2 linked regions of the Gimesia benthica genome follow. Each later gene encodes a partner of the first gene's protein in a complex. Links are inferred from orthologs where the notes say so. Each region holds a gene or a part of one and is shown in the gene's direction. Other genes may lie near its edges. The genes, in order: uvrB and F1728_RS13630.

What was found.
Region 2: the proteins of uvrB (region 1) and F1728_RS13630 are in contact, whole or in part, in a crystal structure (PDB 7EGT), measured with the Thermus thermophilus proteins. The link is inferred for Gimesia benthica from one-to-one orthologs. Residues at the interface, in WP_096411307.1 of Thermus thermophilus: Glu23, Leu25, Arg26, Asp27, Gly28, Glu29, Arg30, Phe31, Arg55, Glu326, Asp327, Phe328, Glu379, Ser382, Gln383, His398, Gly400, Arg401; in WP_096412145.1 of Thermus thermophilus: His654, Arg656, Phe657, Gln666, Asp668, Glu669, Lys680, Arg681, Leu682, Ser683, Lys685, Tyr686, Ala687.

What each region holds. Positions count from the first base shown.
Region 1 is NZ_CP043930.1:556,936-560,211, reverse strand. The notes cover bases 1-2,952. They hold uvrB (excinuclease ABC subunit UvrB), read left to right. Parts: upstream 1-428; coding sequence 429-2,477; downstream 2,478-2,952. Other genes in these bases: F1728_RS02330 (excinuclease ABC subunit UvrA), read right to left, coding at 2,491-2,952; F1728_RS02340 (segregation and condensation protein A), read left to right, coding at 1-257. Also shown: more of F1728_RS02330, read right to left, coding at 2,953-3,276. UniProt on the Escherichia coli protein: The UvrABC repair system catalyzes the recognition and processing of DNA lesions. A damage recognition complex composed of 2 UvrA and 2 UvrB subunits scans DNA for abnormalities.
Region 2 is NZ_CP043930.1:3,606,021-3,609,320, forward strand. Bases 117-3,092 are described here. They hold F1728_RS13630 (ATP-dependent helicase), read left to right. Parts: upstream 117-458; coding sequence 459-2,726; downstream 2,727-3,092. Other genes in these bases: xerD (site-specific tyrosine recombinase XerD), read left to right, coding at 2,867-3,092. Outside these bases: more of xerD, read left to right, coding at 3,093-3,300. UniProt on the Escherichia coli protein: A helicase with DNA-dependent ATPase activity. Unwinds DNA duplexes with 3'-5' polarity. Translocates on single-stranded DNA with 3'-5' polarity. Initiates unwinding more efficiently from a nicked substrate than double-stranded DNA.

The sequences.
Region 1 (3,276 bases):
GCGCTCCGATAGCGGAGACTACTGACGCGTCGGTACCTGAGCATGCGGAAGAGGAAGTTGCCAGTGTCGAAACAAATGATCCCGAGATGGTGCAGACAGCTCAGGTAGAAGTAGAGGCACTTCCCGAGTCGGGCGAGACTGAGCCTGATCAAGTCGCTTCGGATGCTGCTCCTGAGGACGAATCTGCTGTGAGCGATCAACCAGAGGTGGGTCTAAGTGACGACACCGATCCGGACTCACTCCATCCGGAAGCATAGTCATTTTTTAGGTGTCCGGGCTGGGATTATTAGTTCTCTGCCGGGAATCAGTGGCTCCCTTTATTCGCGACACCAGGATGCTCTACAATATCTGACATAGAAGAGATGCATTTCCCCGTTCCGGTCAGAGGTGAACCGGTGCGCTGACCAGACGCAGAGAGTAGAGCAACCATGTCCGTGTTTCAGTTACAGAGTGACTTTCAACCTTCGGGGGATCAGCCCCGTGCCATCGATGGACTGGTGAAAGGCATCAAAGAAGGCAAGTCTGACCAGGTTCTGCTGGGGGTGACCGGATCTGGTAAAACGTTCACAATGGCCAATGTGATCGCAGAACTGGGACGTCCTGCTCTGATACTTTCACACAATAAAACTCTGGCAGCGCAATTGTATTCTGAATTCAAAGAGTTCTTTCCGAATAATGCGGTCACTTATTTCGTAAGTTATTACGACTACTATCAGCCGGAAGCCTATATCCCGCAGCGCGATATTTATATTGAGAAAGACGCTTCGATCAATGATGAGATTGATCGACTCCGGCTTCTTGCGACCAGTGCACTCGTCAGTCGGCGGGACGTGATCGTGGTTGCCAGCGTGAGTTGTATCTATGGTTTAGGGTCACCCAAAGACTACCTGGAGATGATGATTCCCCTGCGTGTGGGAGAGGAGATTGACCGGGATGATATGCTCCGCAGACTGGTAGATATTCAGTATGATCGCAACAACGTTGAACTGGCGCGAGCCCGGTTTCGCGTACGTGGAGACGTAGTTGAATGCTGGCCAGCATATGAAGAGTTCGCCTATCGGATCGAGTTCTGGGGAGACGAAATCGAAAACCTGGCGATCATTGATCCTTTGACGGGCGAGGTATTACGAACGGTCAACGAGGCCTACATTTACCCTGCCAAGCACTTTGTTCTTCCGCAGGAACGGATTGAATCAGCGATCAAAGAGATTCAGACAGAATTGGATGAGCGGCTGCAGGTGTTACAGAGCGAAGGGAAGTTGCTGGAATCTCAGCGGCTCAGTGCCCGGACCCGCTACGATATGGAACTGCTGGAGGAGGTTGGCTTTTGCCCGGGTATCGAGAATTACAGCCGTGCTCTGGCGGGCAGAAAACCAGGTTCCCCACCGGATACACTGCTGGACTTCTTTCCTGATGATTTCCTGTTGTTCGTAGATGAATCGCACGTAACAGTCTCTCAGATTCGAGCCATGTTTGCCGGGGATCGTTCGCGTAAGACAAACCTGGTCGATCATGGATTCCGGTTGCCAATGGCTCTCGATAACCGGCCTCTCACCTTCGAAGAATGGAACGAACGCCGTAAGCAGACTGTTTTCGTTTCCGCGACACCAGGCGACTGGGAGCTGGAACGCGTTGAGGGGGAAGTTGTTGAACAGGTCATTCGACCCACGGGGTTGATTGATCCTGCGATACGCATTGTCCCGGCTCGCGGTCAGGTGCCTCATCTGAAGGAAGAAATTCTCAAGCGGGTGGAGGTAAATGAGCGTGTGCTGGTAACGACCCTGACCAAGCGGCTGGCGGAGGATCTGTCGTCTTATTTTCAGGAAGAAGGCATTCGCTGCGCATGGCTGCATTCTGAACTTGATGCCTTTGAGCGGGTTGAAATTCTGCGGGGGCTCCGCGAGCAGAAGTATGATGTGGTTGTGGGGATTAACCTGTTGCGCGAAGGACTGGATATTCCGGAAGTGTCACTGGTCGCCATTCTGGATGCAGATAAGGAAGGTTTTCTGCGAAGTGAAACAAGTCTGATTCAGACAATCGGGCGTTCGGCACGACATGTGAATGCTGAGGTGATTCTCTATGCAGATCGAGTGACTCCCAGTATGCAGAGTGCGATTGAGGAAACGGAACGCCGCCGCGCGATTCAGGAAGAGTATAACCGCGAGCACAACATCACTCCGGAAACGATTCGCAAAGCGATTAAGCGGGGGATTGAAGACGAAATCGAGGCGCGTCAGTTTGTGCGGGAGTCAGTCGGCTTTTCGGACGAGTCAGAATACATTACCCAGGAGTTTCTCAATGAACTGGAAAGTGAAATGCTTGAAGCAGCGGAGAAACTGGAGTTCGAGCGGGCGGCACTCCTGCGAGACCGAATTGACGATCTGAAAAAGTCGGGAGGCAAAGCAACCAAGTCAGCGTCAGGAAAATCATCCGGCAGGGGCGGTAAAAAAGGGAAGCGTCAACGCCGCAGACGTTGATTCAGTGTGATTGCTAAAAACCAGAGTTCAGCTTCTGGAGTGCTGCACCCGTGAGGGAGTCGGGGTGCTGTGCCACTTCGGTGGGTGTGCCGGTGACTACGATCTGGCCCCCCTGCTCTCCTGCGGCTGGTCCCAGGTCAATGATATGATCGGCAATCCGAATGAGTTGCAGGTTGTGTTCGATCAAAATCAGGGAGTGTCCCGCCGTGAGCAGGTATTCAAAGCAATTGAGCAGGTATTGTATGTCCAGGGGATGGAGGCCTCGGCTTGGTTCATTCATCAGGAACAGTGTGCGTTTACGACTGCTGGTCGTGAGGTAAGCTGCCAGTTTGAGTCGCTGACATTCTCCACCAGAAAGGGATGGGAGTGGCTGACCCAGGGGGATATAACCCAGTCCCACATCTTTGAGTTGCTTTAGTTTTTTCTGCAGTGACGCTTGTCCCCGGAAAAAGGGGAATGCCTCATCGACGGTCATTTTCAGAACATCTGCGATGCTCAGTTTGCGATATTTTATCTCCAGAAGTTCGCGTTGATAGCGTTCTCCGTGGCAGGACTGGCACTCCATGGTCAGATCTGCCAGGAACTGCAGGTCGATTTCGATGAAGCCGGTTCCTTTGCATTCAGGACAACGTCCCCCATTTTTACTGTTGAAGCTGAAGTCTTTGGCTGTCAGGTTTCGCAGTCTCGCGTCAGCGGTCTGGGCAAAGATGCTGCGGATTTCATCAAACAGATTCAGGTAGGTCGCGGGGATGCTGCGGGGAGTCTGGCCGATCAGTGATTGATCCAGCAGAATAACCTC
Region 2 (3,300 bases), 3.0 Mb from region 1 along the record:
AAAACCCTGTCTGGAAGCAATTTCCAGAAATAGAATGTTCCACAGATCGAAATCTGGCGTTTTTTATTGGAGCGAATTTGAGCTGAAAACTCCGAGCAAATCTCCCAGACCCTGAAATCGATAGAGTCTGAGGTTGATTCTGCTTTAACTCTGGAGAGATCCAGATCATCATTCCATCTTAGCGCAGTCTAGTAGACCCGCAAATATTGTGCAATCAACCAAAGCACCTTGAACTCACAACATTAACAAAACGTACGAAAGTTCACTATTATTTCTAAATCTGGTCTGATTTCTCAAGCCTTTTTTGCATTAGATGTCAAATTGCTCTCGAAACAGACTCTTTCTCAGTGTGAAAACCGGGAATCACTCACGGTTCGATTTGGAATTTGAGCCCCCTGCCCTTACATTGATGATTTCAGAAACGGAACCATTCAGCTTCGCTTGGAAAGGATTTTGACTTGGATTTTCAGCAGGTCCTCACACCGGAACAATACGCTGCCGTCAGCCATCACCAGGGACCACTGCTGGTACTGGCCGGACCCGGTTCGGGAAAGACGCGCGTCATTACTCACCGGATTGCCTCGCTGATCCAGGCAGGCGTGCCCGCGAATCAGATACTGGGGATTACCTTTACCAATAAAGCCTCGGATGAAATGGGCGAACGGGTCCAGCAGCTGATCCCCGGCATCCGCGTGGAAATCTCGACCTTCCATAAATTCTGCGTCCGCATTCTGAGACGCTACGGCAGAGCCGTGGGCCTCGACAGTAACTTCTCGATTTTTGATACGAGCGATCAGCAACAGCTAATTCGTTACGTGCTCAATGAACTGGACATCGACACGGTTGCCTACAATCCCTCGACGATGGCAGGCATGATCAGCCGTGCGAAGAATGACCTGATCACCGCAGAGCGATATGCGGAAGCGTTTCAGGAATCGATCGGCGATCACCTGCAGGCGGTGGCCGCACGAGTCTACCCCGTCTACCAGCGACTGCTGCTCGAATCGAACGCCGTCGACTTTGATGATCTGCTGCTACACGTTGCCAGCCTGCTCAAGGGGTCTCCCGAACTGCGGGCCACCCTCGATGAACGTTATCAATATATTCTGGTAGACGAGTACCAAGACACCAACCTGGCACAATACCAGATCGTGATGGGACTCTCACTCAACACCCGCAATCTGTGCGTCACCGGCGATCCGGATCAGTCCATCTATGGCTGGCGTGGTGCTAAGATCGAAAACATTCTGCAGTTCGAACGCGACTTCCCGGACTGCCAGACGATCCGACTCGAACAGAACTTTCGCAGTACGAAAGAAATTCTGCGCGTCGCCGACAGCCTGATTGTGCACAACCAGCGACGAAAAGCCAAAACGCTGTTCACCGAGAACCCGGAGGGAACACCGGTCGAACTGCTCACCTATAATGACGAGCGACAGGAGGCGGAAGAGATCGCCCTGCATATCCGCCGCGCCGTCGACCGGGGTGAATATGACTATACCGACTTCGCCATCTTTTACCGCGTGAACTCGCTCTCCCGCGAACTGGAACTGGCGCTGGCGCGACATAAAATTCCTTACCAGCTCGCAGGCAGTGTCGCGTTTTACGAACGGACGGAAGTCAAAGACCTGCTGGCGTACCTCAAGCTGATTAACAATCCGGATGACCGCGTGGCGTTTGGCCGGATCGTGAATAAGCCGCTGCGGGGGATCGGTAAAACCACACAAAGAAAACTCATCCGCTGGGCAGACGAAAAAGGAATCAGTCTGCTCGAAGCCGCGCACCAGGCCGCAGACTGTTCGACGCTGTCCAAGCGGGCCGCGACGATGGTTGCCCGATTCGCCAAAATGATCTCCGGATTTTCACTGGCCGACACCGGGTCTGTGGCCCAGCTGATGGAAGTGGTCATCGACAGCACACGTATGATCGACAGCTGGAAAGAGAGTCCGGATGAAGACGATCAACAGCGGATCGCCAACGTGAACGAGCTGGTCTCCACCGCCCGGAAGTACGACCAGATCTTTGGTGACGAGACGACTCTGGAGGGGTTCCTTGAAGTCAGCACCCTCGCCAGCGCCACCGATCAACTGGATGCGGAATCGGGTCAGGTGACACTGATGACGCTGCACGCCGCGAAGGGGCTGGAGTATCCGGTCGTCTTTATTATCGGCGTCGAACAGAATCTGATCCCTCACGAACGGGTGCTCCGCGAAGAGCTCCGTGATGGTCTGGAAGAGGAACGACGGCTGTTCTTTGTAGGTATCACCCGGGCCGAACAGTGTCTGTACCTGACACAGACACGCGAACGCTCTCTGCGCGGGCGTCCCTGGCGGACGATCACCAGTGACTTCCTGAAAGAGATCGATGTCGAAGTCAAAGACATGACCGATTTCCTGGGAGAGCACCGCTCGCATTTCGATGATTTCGTCGAGTCCGTTAAACGGGGTGAGGTCGACACCGAGGCACTGAAGGCGGCGACTCCCCAGAAAAAACCCCTGCTGATGACCGGGGCTGACCTGCTGAAGCAAACCCCCGAAGCAGCCGAACTCCCGCAGGGTTTCTCGGTGGGCATGCGGGTACGTCACCCGCGATACGGAGTCGGTACCGTCATGGGCATCAGCGGTTTTGCCCGCAAACGCATGGTGACAGTGCTCTTCGACGAAATGGAAGAGGGGCAGACCTTTGTCGCCGCCCATTGTCCGCTACAACCGTTGGGACTGCGCTAACCGGCCCCGCGTTCATGGCATCTGACGCATCCTTCCGATAAAGCCTCTGGTCCCCGCTGCGCCGTCTGTTAAACATGAAGTAGCAGACAGTGACATCTGCGCAGCAGCGACGTTGGACTCATCTGAAGCGAAGGACTTGCATGCCTCCCCGAAAGCGACCGCCGGCAAATTCAAAATTCCAGGTTCGCAAACCGGCCGATCCCGGCGTGCATCTGGAACCGTTCCTGAATTACCTGGAAGCCGAATGTGGAATGGCGGCCAACACCGTCTCTGCCTATCGCTCCGATATCACACAGTTTCTGGACTGGTACCGCAGTCAGCCCTCCTGCCCCTTGAGCCAGGTCGATCTGAAGTTTCTGAGCGGGTATCTGCAACACCTCAATAAACGCCGACTGGCCGCGACGACTGTTTCACGACACCTGGTGACGATCAAGCTGTTTTTCCGCTACCTCGTCCTGGAAGGAATTCTCGCGGAGAGCGTCGCCGATCTCTTGAATTCCCCCAAGCTCTGGAAGTATCTGCCGAAGGTCCTGAGCCCTGAGAAAGTCAACGAACTGTTGATGGCTCCCTGCAA